2 regions of the Pantoea sp. Ep11b genome follow, and region 1 is predicted to be linked to the other one. Evidence: predicted binding sites of a transcription regulator. Region 1 holds the regulator's gene; the other holds the start of a gene.

Region 1 (11,952 bases):
AAGTGGTGCATCTACCCGATGTATGACTTTACCCACTGCATCTCCGATGCGCTGGAAGGCATTACGCACTCGCTCTGTACGCTGGAGTTCCAGGACAACCGCCGTCTCTACGACTGGGTACTGGATAACATCACCATTCCGGTGCATCCGCGTCAGTATGAGTTCTCGCGCCTGAACCTGGAGTATGCGGTGATGTCGAAACGCAAACTCACCCAGCTGGTGACAGAAAAGCATGTCGAAGGCTGGGATGACCCGCGTATGCTGACCGTGTCGGGCCTGCGTCGTCGTGGTTATACCGCCGCCTCTATCCGTGAGTTCTGCCGTCGCATTGGCGTTACTAAACAGGACAACATCGTGGAGATGGCGTCGCTGGAATCGTGCATCCGTGACGATCTCAACGAAAATGCGCCACGCGCCATGGCTGTGCTGGATCCGCTTAAAATCGTCATTGAGAATCTGCCGGCGGGTCATAACGAAATTATCACCATGCCGAATCATCCGGGTAAGCCGGAGATGGGTACGCGTGACGTGCCGTTCAGCCGCGAAATCTGGATCGATCGGGCTGATTTCCGCGAAGAGGCGAACAAGCAGTATAAACGCCTGGTGCTGGGCAAAGAGGTGCGCCTGCGCAACGCCTATGTGATTCGTGCCGAGCGCGTCGCCAAAGATGAAGCGGGTAACATCACCTGCATCTACTGCACCAGCGACGTCGATACGCTGAGCAAAGATCCGGCCGATGGCCGTAAGGTCAAAGGGGTGATTCACTGGGTTTCTGCCGATCATGCGCAGCCTGCTGAGTTCCGCCTGTATGACCGTCTGTTCAGTGTGCCAAACCCGGGCGCGGCCGAGGACTTCCTGGCGGTCATCAATCCTGAATCGCTGAGCATCAAAAATGGCTTTGTCGAGCCGGGCCTGCGCGATGCGCAACCGGGCGAGCCGTTCCAGTTCGAACGCGAAGGCTATTTCTGCGCCGACAGTGTTTACTCGAAGCCGTCGCAGCTGGTGTTTAACCGCACCGTGGGCCTGCGCGATACCTGGGCAAAAACCGGCGAGTAAAACATTTTCGGGCTGACCCCATAAAATGGCAAAAGGGCGATTTATCGCCCTTTTTTATGGCCCCGATTTTCATCATCACCGACGTTTATTCTGCACTAACTGCAACTCCCCCTGCGCCCCCTGTGAGAGTAATCTGAGTTTAAAAAAATTAATCAATTTCAGAGTGTGAATTAGCCGCTTTCAGGTAGGCTATGCGCTCTCAACGGTCGCAAAGCGGGTTACAGAAGGAAAAAAAATGAACGCTCTCGCCCAGGAAGCCAAACACAGTGTCGTCGTTTTACATCAGCTCATTGAACGTATTTTTAATCAGGCAGCAGGCTCTGATGACAGTTTTGAGTTGCTGATGTCCTATTTCCATCCCGAATTTCGCATGGTGACGCCGAAGGGTAAAGAGTACAACCTCAATGACGTTGAGGATCTTTTCCGGCAGTTGCAGGGGCAGCGGGAGGGGATGCGCATCGCCACCTGTGAACATGTGATCCTGTCGCACCATGAAAAAGAGATCACGGTGCAGTATCGCGAAATGCAGATGATGAATGGCAATAATCAGAGCCGCATCTCCCTGGCGATTCTGGATTGCAGCAGTACTATCCCGCGCTGGCGTTATCTGCAGGAGACGCTGGTCGCCTGACCCGGCGGCAGTACGGACGAAAAAAAACCGGTGCATTCACCGGTTTTTTTGTATCCAGCCGCGCCAGAATTACTGGTCGTGCAGCGTTTCGTTTTCCCGGCAGTCGCCCACCGTGCAGTGGCCATAAAGATAGAGACTGTGGTTGGTCAGCTTGATGCCATGACGGGTCGCGATTTCGCGCTGACGCGTTTCGATCGACTCATCGCTGAACTCAATAACCTTGCCGCAATCCAGGCAGATCAAATGATCGTGGTGATGCTGCTGAGTCAGTTCGAAGACAGATTTGCCGCCTTCAAAGTTATGGCGTGTGACAATGCCCGCGTCATCGAACTGATTCAGAACACGGTAAACGGTAGCCAGGCCAATCTCTTCGCCAATGTCGATCAGGCGTTTGTACAAATCTTCCGCACTGACGTGATGGCACTCAGGTTCCTGAAGCACTTCCAGAATTTTCAGTCTGGGCAGCGTCACTTTCAGGCCAGCCTTCTTTAATGCGGTGTTGTTGTCAGTCATGCGGATTTTGTCCTGTTACTAATATCACTTTTGTGGCTTGTCGCCTTGAATGTCGATCTGCGCTTATTCTCATTTGCGTCTCATTATAGAGCTGAAGCGATGAAATGAAAACCAGAGGGCGTGCCTGAATCATCATGGGCGAGAGGGGATACGTCACCGGGCCGGGGAGGATTCTGGCAGAGTCTGTTTGACCATCACTTCGTCTTACCGCCTGAGAAAATACGCGGAAGATCGATGCGGGTATTCTACAGATTAAACGGAGAAAGTTAAAAAAATGTGGCTATTATTTCTATAGGAATTTCCATTGCCTCAATGTGAGCTGGCGCTCACATTGAGGCATGCAGGATCAGGCTTCCAGAATCTCTTTCAGCTGCAGCTCATCGAAAATCTGCTTAACCCACTGCTCAACACGCTGGCTGGTCAGTTCAGGCTGGCGGTCTTCGTCGATCGCCAGGCCCAAAAAGTGCTTGTCATCTGCCAGACCTTTTGAGGCTTCAAAATGGTAGCCTTCGGTCGGCCAGTGGCCGACGATGACCGCACCGTGGGGTTCGATGATGTCGCGGATGGTGCCCATCGCGTCACAGAAGTACTCTGCGTAATCTTCCTGGTCGCCGCAGCCGAACAGCGCCACCAGTTTGCCGTTGAAGTCGATCTCTTCCAGCGTCGGGAAGAAGTCATCCCAGTCGCACTGCGCTTCACCGTAATACCAGGTCGGAATACCCAGCAGCAGGATATCAAACGCTTCCAGATCTTCTTTTGTGCTTTTTGCGATGTCATGCACTTCTGCAACGTCTTTACCCAGCTGCTTCTGGATCATTTTTGCAATGTTTTCGGTATTGCCGGTATCGCTGCCAAAGAAGATGCCTACGAGTGCCATGAGTAAAATAACCTCTTAAATCCTGATAATGAGATGTGTGCCGCAGCACAATTCAGCGAATAATAGCAGACGAGACAAACCCGCGGAACGGTTAAAGCCTCGACATTTGCTCCTGCGTGCGATTTGCCCGCGTTAATCCAGTTTGAGCTGTGCCAGCAGCATCTGTTCAATCAGTTCGCTGCGGCTGAGATTGCGCTGTTCGGCCAGCGTATTGAGTGCATCGACGGCTTCACTGTTCATTTTCAGCTCGACACGCCGAAGTCCGCGCCCTTTGTCGCGTTTCAGTTGATTGCGCTTGTTGATGCGCAGCTGTTCATCACGCGAAAGCGGACTGGTTTTGGGTCGACCCGGGCGGCGCTCATCAGCAAAGAGATCGAGCGTCGTGCGGTCAGTCTGTTCTTTTGCCATGGCTTAGTAAAACTGAATGGGTGCGGGTGTCAGACACTCACCGCGCAGATTATAAATTATTGGCCGCTGCCGCAGCAAAACTGACCTGCTGCAAAATTTTAGCGCGACATCATACTTCACGCTTACGCCCGACGCCAATCCTAAACCTTTACCGCCATCTGATTGCTTTTAAAGCGCAAAAAATCGACGAACTGCGCGCAAAACGGCATCGGGTTTTTCCGCATGGACCCAGTGTCCTGCGCCACCGATGACGTGCGCCTGCGCCGCCGGAAACTGCTGAAGCAGGGCATCGCGGTAACAATTATCCAGATAGCTGGACTCCCCGCCGCGAATAAACAGCGCCGGATGCGGCCAGGCGGGCACCGGCTGCCAGCCAGAAATCGTCGTGTAGTTGTCCCACAGCACCGGCACGTTAAAGCGCCATTCGCCCTCCTGAAACGACTTCAGCAGAAACTGGATGACCCCCTCTTCGTCGATCAGCGTACGCATAATGCGCGCCGCCTCGCTGCGCAGTGTCACGCCCGCGTCCGTCACGGCACGGATAGCGGCAAAGATGTCGTCGTGGCGGCGGGTCTGATAGTCCACCGGTGCGATGTCAATCATCACCAGCCGATCAATGCGGTCCGGTATCAGTGCACTCATCGTCATGGCAATTTTGCCACCCATCGAGTGACCGATCACCGCAACGCGGTTGATGCCGTGGGCATCCAGGGTATCGACCATATCCTGCGCCATTACAGCGTAGTTCATCTCGTCAGAACGGGGGGAAAGTCCGTGGTTACGGACATCGACCTGTAGCAGCGGACCAGCATCTTTCAGCCCGCGCGCCAGCACGCCAAGGTTATCCAGACTGCCAAACAGACCATGAATAAGCAGGATGGGCAGGGAATCAGCAGGAGATTGTTCAGTTTGCAGACGGGCGTTCAAAATCATAGCAAAGTTCTTAAGTTTGAGACCTGAGCTTAGGTTATCATGGTTTCACCTTTTCAGGCGCGCCGGTTCCGGCGGCATTAGGACATATTCTGACTTTTGCCCGTAAACCGTTTGATTACTAACAACCCGCCTGAATTTAACTTTATAATCCTGATGTTAGAACCCACACATCCTTTGAATCGCCCGACTATACTCAGGGCTTTTCAGGCAACAGGTGGTTCTGTCATGAGAAAGAACCGTACGGAATAAGATGAAAACGATCGAAGTTGACGAAGAGCTCTACCGTTATATCGCCAGCCACACGCAACATATTGGTGAAAGCGCATCCGACATTCTGCGCCGCATGCTGAAGTTCACCGCCGGTCAGACGGCGCCCGCGTTGCCTGCGCAGCCCGTTTCAAAAGATGCAGCGAAAGAGTCTCAGCCTGTGTCTGTAGGATCGCGCCCGCAGGATCGTGTTCGCGCGGTGCGTGAGCTGCTGCTGTCCGATGAATATGCGGAGCAGAAGCGGGCGGTAAATCGTTTTATGCTTATCCTGTCAACGCTCTATCGTCTCGACACCACAGCCTTTGCTGAAGCCACTGCCTCTCTGCAGGGCCGCACCCGCGTCTATTTTGCCGGTGACGAGCATACGCTGTTACAGAATGGCACCCATACTAAGCCGAAGCATGTGCCCGGCACGCCGTACTGGGTCATCACCAATACCAACACGGGTCGTAAATGCAGCATGGTCGAACACATCATGCTCTCGATGCAGTTCCCTGCGGAACTGACCGAGAAAGTTTGCGGCACCATCTAAAACTTAAGCGTCAGGGAGCAGCGCCAATGGCCAATCACCCACGTGCCGGGCAACCCGCCCAGCAGAGCGATTTGATTAATGTTGCACAGTTAACGTCACAATATTATGTCCTGAAGCCCGATGTGGCGAACCCGGAACATGCGGTGAAGTTTGGCACCTCTGGCCATCGCGGCAGCGCAGGGCGTCAGAGCTTCAATGAAATGCATATTCTGGCGATTGCACAGGCCATTGCCGAAGAGCGCAAAAAGAATGGCATCACCGGACCCTGCTACGTTGGTAAAGACACCCATGCGCTGTCAGAACCGGCCATGCTCTCGGTGCTGGAAGTGCTGGCGGCTAACGGCGTTGATGTGATTGTGCAGCAGGACAACGGCTACACGCCGACCCCTGCGATCTCGAATGCGATTCTTGAGCATAACAAAGCGGGTGGCGCGCTGGCTGACGGTATTGTGATTACGCCGTCGCACAACCCACCGGAAGATGGCGGCATCAAGTACAATCCACCGAATGGCGGCCCGGCTGACACCAACGTCACGAAAGTCGTGGAAGATCGCGCGAATCAGCTGATGCAGGCGGGACTGAAAGAGGTGAAACGTCTGCCTCTGGAGCAGGCGCTGGCCAGCGGTCACGTTGTAGAGAAAGATCTGATCCAGCCTTATGTTGAAGGTCTGGCGGAGATCATCGACTTCCCGGCAATTCAAAAAGCCGGTCTGAAGCTGGGTGTTGATCCACTGGGCGGTTCCGGTATTGCTTACTGGCAGCGTATCGCCGAGCACTACAAGCTGGATCTGACGCTGGTGAATGACGCGGTTGATCAGACCTTCCGCTTTATGCACCTGGATAAAGATGGCGTTGTGCGTATGGACTGCTCCTCCGAGAGCGCCATGGCTGGCCTGCTGGCCTACCGTGACAAGTTCGATCTGGCCTTTGGTAACGATCCTGATTATGACCGTCACGGCATTGTGACCCCGGCGGGTCTGATGAATCCAAACCACTACCTGGCCGTAGCGATCAACTACCTGTTCCAGCACCGTCCGCAGTGGGGCCAGGACGTTGCCGTTGGTAAAACGCTGGTGTCCAGCGCCATGATTGACCGCGTGGTCAACGACATCGGCCGTAAGCTGGTCGAAGTTCCGGTGGGCTTCAAGTGGTTCGTTGATGGCCTCTATGACGGCAGCTTTGGTTTCGGCGGCGAAGAGAGCGCAGGTGCTTCATTCCTGCGTTTCGACGGCACACCGTGGTCAACCGACAAAGATGGCATCATCATGTGTCTGCTGGCGGCGGAAATCACTGCCGTGACCGGTAAGAATCCGCAGGAGCACTATGACGAGCTGGCCGCGCGCTTTGGTGCACCGAGCTACAACCGTCTGCAGGCGTCAGCCACCTCCGCGCAGAAAGCCGCGCTGTCGAAGCTGTCACCGGAGATGGTGAGCGCGGATACCCTGGCGGGCGATCCTATCACTGCGCGTCTGACCGCGGCACCGGGTAACGGGGCTTCGATCGGTGGCCTGAAGGTGATGACGGAGAATGGCTGGTTTGCAGCGCGTCCGTCAGGCACCGAAGACGCCTACAAGATCTACTGCGAAAGCTTCCTGGGCGCCGAGCATCGCGCGCAGATCGAGAAAGAAGCGGTAGAGATCGTCAGTGAAGTGCTGAAAAACGCCTGATAAGTCGGGCAGAAAACGAGGCGCCTCTGGCGCCTTTTTTTATGGCATAAAGCGATAGCCTATGCCGGTTTCGGTCAGCAGATGGGCGGGCTGGGTCGGATTCGCTTCCAGCTTCTGCCGCAGATGCCCCATGTAGATCCGCAGATAGTGGCTGTGCTCCACTGCATTCGGTCCCCAGACCTGGCTCAGCAGCTGCCGCTGTGTCAGCACCTTTCCGGCGTTATTGAGCAGAATACTCAGCAGACGGAACTCGATCGGAGTGAGGTGGATCTCGCTGTCACCGCGCTGCACCCGCCGCGCCGCGAGGTCGACGCTGACGTCGGCAAAATGGATGCGGGCATCCGGCTGCGGGCGGCTGTGACGCCGCAGCGCGACCCGGACGCGCGCCAGCAGTTCACCAATACCAAAGGGCTTGGTCAGGTAGTCATCCGCGCCAGCATCCAGCGCGGCGATTTTATCCTGCTCATCGCTGCGCGCCGACAGCACGATGACCGGTATGGCGCTCCACTGGCGCAGGTCGCGAATAAAATCGGTGCCATCCCCATCCGGCAGGCCAAGATCGAGGATCACCAGGTCGGGCTTGCGGGTCGCCGCTTCGATCAGCCCGCGCTGCAGCGTGTCGGCATCCACTACTTTCAGCGCTTCATTTTCCAGCGCCAGCCGGACAAAGCGACGGATCTCTTTCTCATCTTCAACGATTAACACCGTGGTCACGCATTACCTGCCTTAAGTGAGGGCCGAAGCGTTACTTTATCAAGATTTCAGGTCGTCGTCCGCGTGCCTGGCGGGTGAGAATTTTAAACTCAACCGTAACCAGACAATAACCATTTTGTAACTTAGTTACAGGCTGATTCTTGAACAATAAAAAAGGCGGTAAATAAGTGGTCAGATGAGTAGTAAAATTACACAACCTGGCGTAAATTAAGACACAGATCACATTCACAGACTTATCATTGCCGGGAGGAGAAACCATGTATCAGGCTTATCCACGTTACAAAATTATTGCACGACGCACGCTGGTGATTCTTCTCGGCGTGCTGGCTCTGCCTGTTATGCTGTTCCGCCAGGACAGAGCGCGCTTCTACAGCTATCTGCATCGCATCTGGTGTAAAACCAGTGCCAAACCGGTCTGGCTGGCGCAGTCTGAAGCCGGTGGCGGGGCGTTCTGGTAATCTGCCCGCGCGCACGAGAGGCCTGGTCTGCTGACCAGGCTTTTTTTTGCGTTTTTTCTGAGAATAAGCAGTTCTGAACTGCGTAATCGGGCTTTATTCCTGTCACTTTTGCGCTACACTTAAACCTCTACAAGATTTTGGAGGTTGTACAAGTATGGGCAAAAAAATCCCCGTTGGAATCAGTGCATGCCTGCTCGGCGACAGTGTCAGGTTTGATGGTGGCCATAAACGTCTTACTTTTGCGACTCAGGATCTTACCCCATTTGTCCGCTTCGAACCGATCTGCCCGGAAATGGCGATCGGCCTGCCTACACCGCGTCCGGCGTTACGGCTGGTAAAACAGGATGATGACGAACTGCATCTCTGTTTCAGCAAAGATGGCGGTGAAGAGGTGACGCAGGAGATGCGTGCCTGGTCTGCCGAACGGGTGAAATCGCTGCACCATCTGTCTGGCTATATCCTGTGCGCGAAATCGCCCAGCTGCGGCATGGAGCGGGTGCGGGTTTACGAGCCTGATAATAATAACAACCGCAAAGTCGGCACCGGTATTTTTGCGGCGTTCCTGCAGCGTGAGATGCCCTGGCTGCCGCTGGAGGAGGATGGTCGTCTGCATGACCCGGCGCTGCGTGAGAATTTTATCGGCCGCATCTGCGCGCTGCATGAGTTCAACGAGATGTGGGAAAACGGCCTGACCCGTCACGGACTGATTGCTTTCCACAGCCGCTATAAGCTGATGATGCTGGCGCACTCGCAGGAAAAATATCGCGAACTGGGTCCGTTTGTTGCATCGATGAGCCAGTGGGAGTCGCTGGATGCCTTCGCTTTTGAGTACCGCAACCGCATGATGGCGCTGATGTCCCGTCCGGCGTCACGTCGTAACCATACTAACGTGCTGATGCATGTGCAGGGCTACTTCCGCCGTCAGCTCAGTTCACCCCAGCGTCAGGAGCTGGCAACGCTGATTGACCGCTATCGTCAGGGGACGCAGCCGCTGCTGGCACCGATTACGATCCTCAAACACTACATGGCAGAGTATCCGCACCCCTGGCTGGCCCAGCAACGCTATTTCGATCCCTATCCCGAAGCCTTGTGCTTACGCTACGGACAGTAATTCAGGAGGCATATGACCACCCATCTGGTCTGGCTGCGTAACGATTTACGCATCAACGATAATCTTGCACTGCATGCCGCCTGCCGGGACAGCAAAGCAAAGGTGATGGCGCTTTTCCTTGCCACACCTGAGCAGTGGCAGCAGCATGATATGTCGCCAAAGCAGGCGGCATTTATTCATGCCAGCCTGACCGCGGTTCAGGATGCGCTGGCCGAACGCGGTATCGAACTGCACTACAAAGCGTGTAAAGCTTTTGGCGACAGCGTCGATGCGCTGGTGACGTTCTGCGATGAGCACAAGGTCGATCAGCTTTTCTACAACTATCAGTATGAAGTGAACGAGCGTGAGCGCGACGCCGAGGCTGAAAAGCGGCTTAACGACGCCGGTGTCACCTGTCAGGGCTTTGATGACAGCCTGCTGCTGCCACCAGGCAGCGTGCAGAGCGGCGATCGCTCGATGTACAAGGTCTTTACGCCGTTCAGCAAAGCCTTCGTCCGCCGTCTGCAGCAGGGATTGCCGGAGTGCGTACCCGCACCGAAAGCGCGCGAGGGTGCGCCGCTGAAAACCACCCGGATCCCTGCCTTTGATTGCCCCTGTGAAGCGTTCGACGAGGAACGCTTTCCGGCAGGCGAAGAGGCCGCGCTGAAACGGCTGCGCCACTTCGCGGGCAAGCCGGTGGTCGATTATCCGGCTCAGCGCGACCTGCCGGCGCTGGATGCGACCAGCCGCCTGTCGGTCTATCTGTCGACTGGCGTGCTGTCGCCCCGTCAGTGTCTGCATCGTCTCCTGCACGAACATCCCGATGCGCTGGAAAATGGCCGTGCGTTCACCTGGCTGAATGAGCTGATCTGGCGCGAGTTTTACCGTCATCTGCTGGTCGCCTACCCGGCGCTGTGCCGCCATCAGCCGTTTGTTGACTGGACGCGCAACGTCGAATGGCAGAAAAACCCGGCCCATTTTGAGGCCTGGAAGGCGGGCAGGACCGGTTTCCCGATTGTGGATGCGGCCATGCGTCAGATGAATCAGCTGGGCTGGATGCACAATCGTCTGCGGATGATTACCGCCAGTTTCCTGGTCAAAGATCTGCTGATTGACTGGCGCGAAGGTGAACGCTACTTCATGCAGCAGCTGATTGATGGGGATCTGGCGGCCAATAATGGTGGCTGGCAGTGGGCGGCCTCGACCGGCACGGACGCGGCTCCCTATTTCCGCATCTTTAATCCGACCACTCAGGGCGAACGCTTTGATCCGCAGGGAGAGTTTATCCGTCACTACCTGCCGGAGCTGGCCGAGGTTCCCGACAGCGATATTCATCAGCCGCATCAGTGGGCGGAGAAGCACAAGAAGAAACTCGATTATCCGGCACCAATCGTGGATCATAAGGCAGCCCGTAAAAAGACATTAGACGCCTTTGAGCGCGCGAAAAGCGCCGCCTGAGGCTTCGAAGGAGCCTGAATGAACCATTACGAACTGGAGACGCTGATCAATCAGCATCTCGACAGCCACAGCTTCAGCGATTATGCGCCCAACGGACTGCAGGTCGAGGGACGCAGCGAGATCAAAACCGTCGTCACCGGTGTGACCGCCTGTCAGGCGCTGCTGGATGAGGCGGTGGCCCGCCAGGCCGATGCGATCATCGTGCATCACGGCTATTTCTGGAAGAGCGAGCCGGCGGTGATCAAAGGCATGAAGCGTCGTCGTCTGCGGACCCTGCTGGCTAACGACATCAATCTTTATGGCTGGCACCTGCCACTCGATGCGCACCCTGAACTGGGGAATAACACTCAGCTGGCGAAGCTGCTGGAGATTGAGGTGCAGGGCGAAGTGATGCCGCTGGTGTTCCACGGTGAGCTGAGTGAGCCGCTTTCCGGCGATCAGCTGGCCCGCCGCATCGCTGAACGGCTGGGCCGCGAACCGCTGCATTGTGGTGACAACGCGCCTGCGCTAATCCGTCGCATCGCCTGGTGCAGCGGTGGGGGACAGGGCTTTATTGACCAGGCTGCCGCTGCGGGCGTCGATGCTTTTATCACCGGCGAAGTCTCCGAGCAGACCATCCATAGCGCCCGCGAGCAGGGGGTGCATTTCTTTGCCGCAGGCCACCACGCCACCGAGCGGGGCGGCGTAAAAGCACTGGGCGACTGGCTGGCGCAGCATCACGGCCTGGACGTCACCTTCATCGACATCCCTAATCCTGCCTGACCCTCTTCCCCGGTCCTGCGCGCCTGCGCAGGACTGAAATCGGTTGACACATCTCTGTCACTTTCGCATAACTATTTGCTTTAAGTCGATAAGCAAGGGGTCGATCCGGGCATCGGATCCGATCGGCCTGGCGCGATTTTAACCAGGCGGGAGGTGGCTGTTGCAACGAGCACGATGTTATTTATTGGGTGAACGCGCTGTCGTGCTGGAGCTGGAACCGCCGGTCTCGCTGGAAAGCCAGCAGCGTATCTGGGGGCTGACCCAGCGGCTGCACGCCTACGACAGCGTGCTGGAGGTGATCCCCGGCATGAACAACATCACCCTGCTCCTGCGTGACCCCCAGCAGAATGCGCTGGATGCCATCGAGCGGCTGCAGCGCTGGTGGGAAGAGAGCGAGGCGCAGCTGCCCGAGTCACGGCAGGTCGCAATCCCGGTGATCTACGGCGGCGAGGCGGGGCCCGATCTCGCGGTCGTGGCGGACCAGGCCGGGCTGACGCCCCCTCAGGTTGTTGAGCTGCACAGCAGCAGCGAGTATGTGGTCTTCTTTATCGGCTTCCAGCCCGGATTTCCCTATCTTGGCGGGCTG
Region 2 (11,952 bases), 1.7 Mb from region 1:
ACTAAGCCCTCACGTTATCATGAAACGACCAGCAGGGTTGAGACTCAATGGCGATTATCAGAGTGCGTCGCAGCATAAAAAAACGGGCCCGCGAACGGGCCGCTTTTATTGTGCTACATCACGCCCATCAGGTGGGGTAACCAGAGTGAAATGGCAGGGATATAGGTAATCAGCATCAGCACCAGGAACAGCATGCCGTAGAAGGGCAGCATCTCGCTGACCACCTGTTCAATCTTCTGCTTACTTACTGCGCTGGCCACAAACAGCACCGTGCCGACCGGCGGCGTAATCAGCCCGATCCCCAGGTTGGTCAGCATGATCATGCCGAAGTGAACCGGATCGATGCCCAGCGCGGTCGCTACCGGCAGCAGCACCGGGGTCAGGATCAGGATCAGCGGTGCCATATCCATCAGCGTTCCCACCACCAGCAACAGGATGTTGATGCACATCAGAATCACATATTTGTTATCGGAGAGGCTGGTGAAGGCTTCTGTAATCAGGGTCGGCAGCTGCATAAAGGTCATGACCGCCCCGAAGCCTGCCGCAAAGGCGATCAGCACCATAACGATGGTGACGGTTTTAATGGTGCGGAACAGCAGGATGTGCAGCTGCCGCCATTTGAAATCGCGGTAGATAAACATCGTCACAAAGAAGGCCCAGAGACAGGCGATGGCGGCAGATTCCGAGGCGGTAAAGATGCCGGAGAGGATGCCCCCCATGATGATCACCACGGTAAACAGCCCCCAGAACGCATCGAAGAAGATCTTCAGCGCCTGACGAAACGGGATCCGTTCACCTTTGGGGTAGCCGCGTTTACGGGCAAAGCCCAGACACATCACCATAAGGCAGGCCGCCAGCAGCAGGCCAGGGAAAATCCCGGCAACAAACAGGGAGGAAATAGTCACCATGCCGCCCGTCGCCAGTGAATAGATGACCGAGTTATGACTGGGGGGCGTCAGCACCGCCTGCACCGAGCCGCTGGCGGTGACGGCGGCGGCAAAATCCCGTGGATAGCCTTTCTCCTCCATCTGCGGGATCATCACCGAGCCAATCGAGGCGGTATCCGCCACCGATGAACCGGAGATCGCGCCAAAGAAGGTCGAGGCGACGATATTCACCAGGGAGAGCCCGCCGCGAATAAAGCCGACAAAGATATAGGCGAAGTTGACCAGCCGCCGGGCAATGCCGCCCTCTGCCATAATCGCGCCAGCCAGAATAAAGAACGGGATGGTCAGCAGCGAAAACTTGTTGATGCCGTTAGTCACCTGAATCACCACCGCCTCCAGCGGCAGATCGATCCACCACGCCCCGATAAAGGCGCTGAGGCCGACGGCGAAGGCGACCGGAAAGCCCACCATCAGCAATACCAGCAAACTGCCTATCAGAATCAATGCATCCATTTTTCTGCTCCGCGTTAGTGGGTGCCGCCCAGCGAGACGATCGGCCGCTGGCTCTGATCGCCGTTCAGCAATCGCTCAATGACAAACAGCAGGGTAAAGATCGCGCCGATCGGGATCGGCAGGTAGATCTCGCCGTATGTTATCGCGGGCAGTGCCGCGAGACTCTGCCCCCACATCGCTTCACACAGGCTGTAGCTGGCCTGAAAGATCACCAGGCAGGTGACGATCATCAGCAGATCGCTGACGCGCAGCATCAGGCGCTGTCCGGCGGGTGACAGGCGATCGGTGATCATCGACACGCAGATATGGGTTCCGGCGCGCAGGCCCACCGGTGCGCCGATAAACGTAAAAATGATCATGCAGATAATGGCGACCGGTTCCGGCCAGGAGAGGGCACTGTTCATCACGTAACGGGCGAAGATCCCAATCGGGATCACCGTCACCATGATCAGCAGCGCCACAGCGGCCACCAGCATACAGAGCAGATAAAGCCCATCCATCAGACGCGTATAAGCAGTCATAATTGATACCTGATTAAGCACGCCACACGGCAGTGTGGCGCCGGGATTATTTCACCTCAGCGATCCGGGTCATCAGATCCTGATATTTGCCGCCAAACTGATCGCGCACCGGCTGCGTCGCTTTAACGAAATAGTCGCGGTCGGTCTGCTGGAACGTGACGCCGCCCGCCTTCATCTTCGCGATCGAGTCGTCGGTGTAGGTCGCCCAGAGCTGGCGCTCTTCATCCTGCGCCTCTTTACCGAGCTTCTTCAGCAGCGCCTGATCGTCGGGCTTCAGGCGATCCCAGGCGCGTTTTGAATAGAGGATCATCTCCGGCTGAATAAAGTGGCCGCTGAGGGTGTAATACTTCGCCACCGGCAGATAGTTGTGGGCCACAAAGGTCGGGGGGTTGTTCTCGGTGCCATCGACCACGCCGGTCTGCATGGCGCTGAACACTTCACTGACGCCCATCGCCACCGGGTTTGCGCCCATCGCTTTCAGCGTTGCCAGCGAGATGGCGCTGTTCTGCACCCGGATCTTCATCCCTTTGAGATCCCCGGGCTGCGCGAGGGGCTTTTTGGTGATCATGTTGCGCTCACCGGCGTCGGTCCAGCCGAGAAAGACCATGCGGGCGTTGGGATCGTTATCGAACCGGCTGGCGATCTCGCGACCTATCTCACCATCCAGAACCTTGTGCATGTGGTCAACGTCGCGAAAAATATAGGGCAGCGTCAGCACGCTGGTTTCCGGGGCAATCGAGGTCACCGGTGCCAGCGAAACGCGGATCATATCGATGGCGCCGAGTTGCACCTGTTGCAGCGTCTGGTCTTCATCACCCAGCACACCACCGGCATAGATCTTCATCTCCAGCCGTCCGTCGGTAGCCTGTTTCAGTTTGTCACCCATATGCTGCAGAGCGACCACCGTCGGATAGCCCGCGGGCTGCACTTCGGCAACTTTAATGACCTGTGCCTGGGCGGCAGCGCTCATCATCATCACCGCCAGGGCAGTCGCCAGGCCTGTTTTTGTCATTCTCATTATATTGTCTCCCGCAGAGGTAGGACGGCCCGGGATTGGGGCAAACCGGAGAGGGCCGTGAGGAGCCAGCATAGTGAAAACCGGCCTGAGTAAAATGCAGCGATGCTGATTGAATGAATTCCATCACATTTTGAAACGTTGTTTTAATAAATTTTCATGCAGCTTCACATTTTAGAAACATCCGGGCATATGCCTCTGAAAGCGGTCGCAGACAGCGCCGCCGGCCGACTGCTGTTTGTAAATACTAATGAGAACTACTATCAATTCGGCACCAGTTTGCTATTATTTGCGCTTGTTTTGCATCCCTGAATCAGAAGTTGGAGAAGCAGCGTGGTAGCCAGTGAGTTGATGCAAACGGACCTCTCCGTTTGGGGCATGTATCAACATGCCGATATCGTGGTAAAGGTGGTTATGATTGGCCTGTTGCTGGCCTCTGTCGTAACCTGGGCGATCTTCTTCGGCAAATATGCCGAACTCAGCGCGGCGAAGCGTCGCCTGAAGCGCGAGCAGCAGGCGCTGGGCGAAGCCCGCACTCTCAATGACGCCGCCCGCATCGCCCGGTCGTTTACCGGTCACAGCCACAGCGCGGTGCTGCTGAACGATGCGCAGAACGAACTTGCGCTGTCGGCGGGTGTGGAAGACACCAACGGCATCAAAGACCGCACCAGCTTCCGCCTGGAGCGCCGCGTCGCAGCTTTCAGCCGCCACGCCGGACGCGGCAACGGTTTCCTGGCCACCATCGGTTCGGTGGCGCCGTTCGTAGGGCTGTTCGGCACCGTCTGGGGCATCATGAACAGTTTTATCGGCATCGCAAAAACCCAGACCACCAACCTTGCCGTGGTCGCGCCAGGCATCGCCGAAGCGCTGCTGGCGACCGCGGTCGGCCTGGTGGCGGCTATTCCGGCGGTGGTGATCTACAACGTGTTTGCCCGCATGATCGCTAACTATAAAGCCTCGCTGGGCGATGTGGCCGCTCAGGTCATGCTGCTGCAAAGCCGTGATATCGACCTCGGCACCGTTGCCCCGGATGTTCCGCGTCCCGCCACCGCTCAGAAACTGCGGTTAGGGTAAGCACCGATGGCAATGCGATTAAACGACGACCTGGAGACACAGGGTGAAATGCACGAGATCAACGTGACGCCGTTTATCGACGTTATGCTGGTCCTGCTGATCATCTTTATGGTGGCCGCGCCTCTGGCGACGGTCGACGTGCGGGTCAATCTGCCCGCATCAACCAGTGCGCCGCAGCCACGACCGGAAAAGCCGGTCTACCTGTCGATCAAGGCGGATAAGCAGCTTTATGTCGGCAACGACCGCGTGACGCCCGATTCGCTGGTGAACGTACTGACCAGCCAGACCCAGGGTAATAAAGAGACCACCATCTTTTTCCAGGCAGATAAGTCGGTGGACTATGAAACGCTGATGAGCGTGATGGATAAGCTGCGCACCGCGGGCTACCTGAAAATCGGTCTGATGGGTATGGAAACCGTGAAGAAATAGCGGGTTATCCGTCCGCTGAACAGGGCGACGGCTTCCGTCGCCTTTTTTTATGGCTGCGCGCCAGCCACACAAAATCAGGCCAACCGACGATCGCACCGATCGGTTATGCTGGCTGAGCTGAATTGTTAATTTGTTGTTACCTATGTACATAGTTTTGTAAAGTGCAATGGTGAGCCTGGTCACATTATTCCTGACGCAGGCAGGCTAAAACGGCTAAAAAACAACAGGAAGCCGTTATGAGTCACACCCCGTCTTTACAAAAACCACCCAAAAGTGCCGCCCGAACGATCTTTAACGTCACCAGTGGTAACTTCCTGGAGATGTACGATTTCATGGTCTTTGGCTACTACGCGACCGCGATAGCCAAAACCTTCTTCCCTGGCGATGATCCCTTTGCCTCCCTGATGCTGACCCTGATGACCTTTGGCGCGGGCTTCCTGATGCGCCCGCTGGGGGCGATCGTTCTGGGTGCCTACATCGACCATCATGGCCGTCGCAAAGGATTGCTGCTGACGCTGAGCCTGATGGCAATCGGCACGCTGACCATCGCGCTGGTGCCAGGCTACGCGACCCTGGGCGCGGCGGCACCGATCCTGATTCTGCTGGGGCGACTGCTGCAGGGCTTCTCGGCGGGTGTTGAGCTGGGCGGCGTGTCGGTCTATCTGGCGGAAGTGGCCCCCAAAGGGCGTAAAGGCTTTTTCGTCAGCTGGCAGTCGGGCAGTCAGCAGATTGCGGTGATCTTCGCTGCACTGCTGGGGCTGATGCTGAACCACCTGCTGGCGAAAGAGGCAGTCACGGAGTGGGGCTGGCGCATCCCGTTTGTGGTCGGCTGTCTGATTGTGCCGTTCCTGTTCTATATCCGCCGGATGCTGGAGGAGACCGAAGCATTCAGCAAACGCAAACACCACCCGAGCATGACGGAAATCATGCGGTCGGTGGCGAGCAACTGGGCGCTGGTGCTGGCGGGGATGCTGATGGTGGTCACCACCACGGTGATGTTCTACATGATCACTGCGTTTACCCCTACCTTTGGCAAAACTGTGCTGATGATGAGCGACAGGCAGGCGTTTATGGTGACGCTCTGCGTCGGCCTCTCAAACCTTTTCTGGCTGCCGCTGATGGGGGCGCTGTCCGATCGCGTCGGACGCCGCCCGCTGCTGATCGTCTTTACGCTGCTGATGATTGTCACCACCTGGCCGGTGCTGCACTGGATGGTGGGCTCGGCCAGTTTCGCCCATCTGCTGGAAGCGGAGCTGTGGCTGTCGTTCCTCTACGCCAGCTATAATGGCGCGATGGTGGTCTATCTGGCGGAAATTATGCCTGCCGAGGTGCGTGCTGCCGGTTTCTCAATGGCTTACAGCCTGGCAACGGCGCTGTTTGGCGGCTTCACCCCGGCCATCTCCAGCTATCTGATCCACGCCACCGGTGATAAGGCGATGCCGGGCGTCTGGCTGACCTTTGCGGCCGTCTGCGGGCTGATCGGCACGCTGCTGATTGGCCGGATGGTGAAGCAGTATCAGCTGCGTCACCGCACCGCACCGGTCAGCGCCTCGCTCTAAAACGACAAATCGACCACCACGCTGTCGCTGTAGTTTCCGGCTGGCGGCGTGCTCTGCGAAGTCAGGATGCGCGCGGTGTAGTTATAGCCGCGCGTCAGTCCATCCGCTGACACCGCCGAGGAGATCGTACTGCTCCAGCGTTCCGTTCCTGCCGACCCCCAGCGATTGCTGCTGGATCCTTTATAGATCTCATAGCTCAGACGATTAGCCCCGCTGGCCATATTTCGCACGCTGCCCACCGGATAACTGCCATTGCTCAGTCCGACCGTATAGGTGCTGCCTTTGCTGCACAGGACATTAATGGTCTGCGTAACGGCGGAGAAACTGCCGACCAGCGGCGCACTGCCAAAGCTGATATTGGGCGAGGTAATCGTCGTACAGTCATTGGTGAGGATGGCGGTGAGGTTGATCGGGATGACGCCGCTGCCGTTCTGTTCGCTTAAGCAGAGCCCCCCTATCGCGATGCTGGTGCAGATGCGGTACGTCACCGCCATATTCAGCGTCACCTGATATGTCCCGGCGGCCACCACCTGGCCGGGCACCGTTCGCAGATAGACCGGAATGGCAAAATTCAGGCTGCCCAGCAACCCCGCCAGGTTGATCAGGGTCTGGGATCCATAGACGAACGGCGTGCCGCCAATCGTCAGTTCGCTGGCGCAGGCTGAGTCGGTACAGAGCCGGACCGGCACATTGTCGCTGCCGGTGTCACCGCTGCGCTTTAATATCCCGCGCGTGCCGTTACTGTTGGTCGCGCCCGTCAGCTGAAAGGTGATCTGGTTATTGCCCAGCAGCGACACGGCGGACCCTGACCCGCAGTTGACGTTGGCATTGGTGGTCACTGAACTGATGGTGGTGTTCGCCACAAAGGTAGAGACCGATCCGAAGCTGGCGCTGGAGGCGGGCAGGGAACAGGCGGCGTAGCCCAGCGAGGGCAGCAGCAGCAGGCCAGCCAGTAGCAGAGATCTCATCATGGTTGCGCTCCGTAGAGAGGATCAGCGGAAGTGGCGCTGCCTGTCGCCGGGGGCGGCAGCGCACAGGTCAGGGGACCGTAGGTTTTCAGCGCCTGCGGCTGACCGCTGGCGATCCGCAGTTCGGTTTCACAGCGACGACCGTCGGGCGTCAGCACCGCAATCGGGTTACTGGCGGTGAGATTTTCCATCCAGACGAGTCCATCCCAGCCGACATATTCGGTGGGACGGCCGGGACGCAGCACCTGGCTGGAGACCGGCAGCGGCTGCCCCGCGGCATCGAGCAGGATCACACTGGCCGAGCGCAGCTTCTCTACCGGGAAATCGAGCAGGTAGCCGCTCTGGCGTTTCACCGCGAAGCGCTGCTCCACCCGAGGGGTCGTCATATCGGCGGGCAGATCGAGCGTGTCAATATCATAGCGGGCCGGGTAGTAGCTGCTGATGGCGGGCACCAGCAGGTAGCCCTGCTGACTGGTGCGGCCCATCGGCTGATTTTCGTAGCGGACGGTCACGTCGGGGTAGCGGGTTTTCACCAGCACAAAGGCGTCATTGATCGCATTAGCGGCAAAGAGATGATTGTCCATCAGCACCAGCGCGCCGGAGAGATCGGCCCACTGCGTCAGGTTTTCATTGTCGCCGTAGAAGCCCGCCGAAGTGTCGATCTGATTGTTGCGATAGCGCAGGCTGCCCTGACGATAGTCACCGCTGTTACCGCTCTGATTCGCCCAGCCCGCATCCCAGGCAATGCCGCCGTCGCTGGGCATGGCGCGGGAAGCATAGAGGCGCTGGCTGTCGCGGCCGCGCTGATCGCGTTCGGTGCTGATCGCGGCGCTGCCCTGTTCGCCAAACGGGATCACCAGCGAAATAGCGCCGGTCCAGCTCTTCTCCTGCTGATCGCGGCTGGCGGAGACATAGAGGCTGCTGTTGCCCCAGAGGTTTTTGCTCCAGGAGAGGTTCCACAGCCGGGTGCGATCGCCCTGGCCGTCCGTGATATCGATAAAGGCGGCCCCCACGCTGCCAAAGCGGTTCAGTGAGACGCTGGCACTGTACTGCGCGCTGCGGCGCGACAGCGCGTAGCGGCGGCTGTCCGGCAGGCCTCCGGCACGACTGCCGACCAGTGCCAGGTTGCCGAACGTGCTGCTGCGCTGGATCTGCTGCGTGCCGAGGTTGAACCAGCGATTGTTGTACTGGTATCCCCAGCTATATTGTCTGCCGTTGTCGCCCTCAAGCTGGCTCTGGGCTACCGCACCGTTGACCACGCCCCAGCTGCCAACGCGCAGCTGCCCGCCGACGCCCCCCATCGCCAGGCTTTTGCTGCCTTCGGCGTGGCTCTCCAGCGTCAGCCAGTCGGTCATGCCGTATCGCCAGGATCCGCTGGCGGCGGCAGCACCATAATCGAAGTTGCGGATACCGTAGTTTTGGCGGATCGCGCCTGCAGAGAGCGCGTAGTCAGACAGTCCCGGCTTCAGCAGATTACTGGAGACATAAAACGGCATGGTGGTGGTGACGCGACGTCCCACCGCGTCGGTGGTAGTGATCACGGCGTCACCCGCGCCGTTAACAAAGGGCACATTGGTCATCGACCAGGGGCCTGGCTGCACATTTGCCTGGCTGGATCGATAGCCGTTAATAAAAAGATCGACGGTAGAGGGCACGGCGGCCTGGCCGGAGAAGGCGGGCAGCGGATAGGTCACCAGATCGGGGCGGACACTGAAGTCGCGGCCCATCTGCAGGCCGCCGAGCCGCACGCTGCTGCTCCACGCCAGCGAGTCGGTGACCAGGTCGCCGACCCGCCAGCTCATCGCCGTGTTCTCATCGTCGCGACTCCACCAGCTGTCATAACGGATATAGCCATCGTCCTGATAGGTGGTCTGGCCTTCGAGCTGCTGCAGCCAGACGCCATTGCTGGAGAGGTGTCCGGCCTCCCCGAACAGGCGCAGCTCATTCCAGAGCGAGAGGCGGGTGCCGCTGTTGTCGGTGCGGCTGGCGTAGAGATCGTAGTTAATCAGTGCGCCGCGGCTGGTGCGTCCAGGATAGCGTGGCCCGTTTTTCGCCTCGCCGATCACCTGACCCGGCAGCCACGCGGGCGGCACGGTGAGCAGCAGCCGCTGCCGTGCCGCGTCATACTCCACCTTTACCGCCTGCAGGCTGCTGACATCGACCAGCGCCTCAGCGCCCAGCTTCTCCGCTGGCAAACCGGCACGCTGCAGATCGCCACTGCGCAGCCGGAAATGCCCGTCGCGCTGCTCGACCGGCACGATGTTGCCGTTGGCCTGCTGGTTAACCACCAGCTCCAGCATATATTGCTGCGCGTCGCCCTGGCTCTGCAGGCTGGGCGGCGGCGGCAGGGCGGAGTAAGTCTCCGCCCGCAGCGCGTCGGGTGCGGCGGTGCAGAGGAGGCTGGCGACCGCCAGCGCACAGGGATGCAGGGAGAAAGATCGCATTCAGCGCTTACTTCTGAGCCGCGCTACGCCACTGCTTTTTATTCACTTCTGCGCTGAGTTCACCACTGACCGGTGAGCTGAGGGGCCAGCGGTGATTGCTCTCCGCCAGCACGTAACCATAAAGGCCTTCTCCCAGTCGGCGACCGCCAATCGTCACATTGCTCAGCCGGGCATGGCCGTTGCCGCTGTTCGTCAGCTGAAGCCAGCGCCTGCCGCCCTCGCTGACCTGCTGCCAGCGCAGCGCCGGGCGCACGCTGTCGGCGGTGACGCCCTGACCATACACAAACAGCGGCACCGAGTAGCGCATCTGGAAAGTCAGCCCGGCCTGGTTTTCACCGGGATTGCGCGGCGTCGGGATCTCATCCAGCACCACCCGATAGGCCCGCTCTTTAGCGGCCGCAGGCGCGGTCTGTTTGATCAGCCTCACCAGCTGTTTCTGACCCGGCTCCATCCGCACCATCGGTGGACTGGCGACCACCTCCTGCTGGGTCTGATACTGCTCCTGGCCATTAATCTGCTGCCAGCTGAAGACCCGGACCTGCATCATGGTGGTGCTGTTTCCGCGATTCTCCAGCCAGAGTTCGCTGGCTTTCTCCTCGGGATTGATGGCGGGGTCGATGGGCCAGATCATCACCGAGTTAGCGGCAAAGGCCGGTGAGAGCAGGCCGGAACTCAGCAGTAACAGCAGGGCGCGCAGTGGCTTCATGTGCATATCCTTATTTTATTGCCTCACCAGCTCAGGGTGACGGTCAGCGTGTCGGTATAGACGCCCGCGCGTGCAGTGCCGGGAAGTTTCAGCTGGCCGTAGATCGGCAGCGTAATGTTGCTGGCATTGCTGTAGCTCAGTGGCACCGACTGATTAACCGGGATCACCGAGGTGCGGCTGGCGTCACTAAAGAGCGTATAGGGAACGGTACTGCTGAAACCGGGCAGCTTCAGGTTGCGGGTGGTGGTGAAATTACTGCCCTGATTGATGCTCATGTTCAGCGTGGTGCCCGGCGTACAGGCCAGGTTAATGGAGGTGCTCTGCACAAAGCTGGCGTTGACGGTATTGGCTGACACGCCAGATTGCGAACCGAAATCAAGCGCACCGAAAACGCCGGTGTTGGTGCCGGAGATCACGCAGCCTGCCACAATCGACGCGGTGACCTGGAAGGTGCTGGTCGGCAGACCCCAGGCGCGGAGGCTGCCTGTCAGCAGCGTCAGGCCACACGCGATCGTCAGGCAGGCTCGCCAGAGAACCACCTTTTCTGTCCTGCAGCAGCAGTTAATAGTTCACGGCGACGTTGATCGTATCGGTGTAAGTACCGGCAGGGATCAGCGGATTAAAACCACCGCCCACCACCCGGCCGTAGATGGCGTAGTTGGTGCCCAGCGTCGGATCGGAGGTGCCGCTGGCCGCGATCGGCGTATTGTTCGCGATTGCGGTCGTAAAAGAGGCGTCACTATAGAGGGTATAGGCGATGCCCTGCGCATTGTTCGATCCCAGCAGCAGATAGCGGGGGGAGGCAGAGGCAGTACCGTAAATCGTGGCGGGTGCCGCATTGCTGCTGGTCACCACTACGTTGTAGTCCTGACCGGTAGTGCAGCGCACAAAAATACCGTTACCCGCCGCGCCGACAAGGGTGGCATTCAGGGTATCAAAGGTGGCTGCGCTGCTGCCGAAGTTCAGGGTACCGAAGTTAACACCGGCTGTAGCGGACTGGCCATTGACCAGGCACCCGGTGGTCAGTGTCAGGGTGGCGTTGATCGTTCCCGAGGTCGTCGCCGCCTGGGTTAATGCGGGAAGGGCGACAGTAAACCCTGCAGCGGCAATAAGAAAAAGCTTGAGTTTCATAATATTTCCTTACGGATTATCGAGAGTCAGTGCTTTTTCACCCGGTGTTAATTAATAATTCAACCCAAAAAAAGGAAATAAAAACAGCAGAGCGGTCGGCGCCGCAGTCATAAGAAAAATCTTAGGCTTAAGAGTGATGATTTATATCAGTTTTACTTACTATAGATCAGTTAAAGCGTTCCGCGAAGCACGGGCTTTTATTTTTCCCTAATCTAATGCGCGTCCTGGCCGATAACCCAGTAACAGCAAGGCGTAAAGCGAGACGGCAAAACGAAATTGCCCGCTATTTTTGGCCGCTGGCACGCTTTCTGCTTCGGTGATATGTTCCTGTACCAATCAGACAAAATAACGTTTTACCGGCTGGCACCGCTGGCGGGTAATAAGATGCAGCATAGAGAAAGCCTGCGTCTGCGGGCACGTTTGGCCGGAACTTAAGAACCAAAAATACCGGCATTTATCTGCTTTCACCCGTTGGGTGCTTTTTTAATGACTTTTTAAAGACTGTACACAGCACCCGTTTTTCCACGGGTGGTGAGGAGTTATCTATGTTGCCTGTCACCTGGGATAGCGTTCTGATCTGCGTTTCGCTGCTCGTGGCCTTTATTGCCTCTTTTACTGCGCTGGATACCGCCGGACGCGTAGCGGTTTCCCGTGGCTGGCGCGCCCGGTTCTGGCTGCTGGTGGGCGGAACCACTATGGGCATCG

The links. Region 1 encodes Fur, which represses iron uptake genes when iron is present. Its sites were predicted from a motif close to ATAATAATGAGAACNACTATCAA; they were not measured.
Region 2: the regulator Fur is predicted to act here: its motif matches at 3,181-3,203, upstream of exbB (tol-pal system-associated acyl-CoA thioesterase).

Annotation. Positions count from the first base shown of each region.
Region 1 is NZ_CP160631.1:1,472,102-1,484,053, forward strand. It holds gene glnS (glutamine--tRNA ligase) at 1-1,056, shown strand, start outside; gene AB1748_RS06915 (hypothetical protein) at 1,292-1,687, shown strand; gene fur (ferric iron uptake transcriptional regulator) at 1,757-2,200, opposite strand; gene fldA (flavodoxin FldA) at 2,547-3,077, opposite strand; gene ybfE (LexA regulated protein) at 3,210-3,485, opposite strand; gene ybfF (esterase) at 3,654-4,418, opposite strand; gene seqA (replication initiation negative regulator SeqA) at 4,669-5,217, shown strand; gene pgm (phosphoglucomutase (alpha-D-glucose-1,6-bisphosphate-dependent)) at 5,244-6,884, shown strand; gene kdpE (two-component system response regulator KdpE) at 6,924-7,598, opposite strand; gene AB1748_RS06955 (YbfA family protein) at 7,856-8,056, shown strand; gene AB1748_RS06960 (DUF523 and DUF1722 domain-containing protein) at 8,211-9,167, shown strand; gene phrB (deoxyribodipyrimidine photo-lyase) at 9,180-10,604, shown strand; gene AB1748_RS06970 (type 2 GTP cyclohydrolase I) at 10,623-11,366, shown strand; gene pxpB (5-oxoprolinase subunit PxpB) at 11,527-11,952, shown strand, end outside.
Region 2 is NZ_CP160631.1:3,696,852-3,708,803, reverse strand. It holds gene AB1748_RS17375 (TRAP transporter large permease) at 114-1,400, opposite strand; gene AB1748_RS17370 (TRAP transporter small permease) at 1,415-1,921, opposite strand; gene AB1748_RS17365 (TRAP transporter substrate-binding protein) at 1,968-2,939, opposite strand; gene exbB (tol-pal system-associated acyl-CoA thioesterase) at 3,288-4,010, shown strand; gene exbD (TonB system transport protein ExbD) at 4,017-4,439, shown strand; gene AB1748_RS17350 (MFS transporter) at 4,676-5,998, shown strand; gene AB1748_RS17345 (spore coat protein U domain-containing protein) at 5,995-6,969, opposite strand; gene AB1748_RS17340 (fimbria/pilus outer membrane usher protein) at 6,966-9,410, opposite strand; gene AB1748_RS17335 (molecular chaperone) at 9,418-10,116, opposite strand; gene AB1748_RS17330 (spore coat U domain-containing protein) at 10,140-10,634, opposite strand; gene AB1748_RS17325 (spore coat protein U domain-containing protein) at 10,678-11,247, opposite strand; gene AB1748_RS17320 (bifunctional diguanylate cyclase/phosphodiesterase) at 11,793-11,952, shown strand, end outside.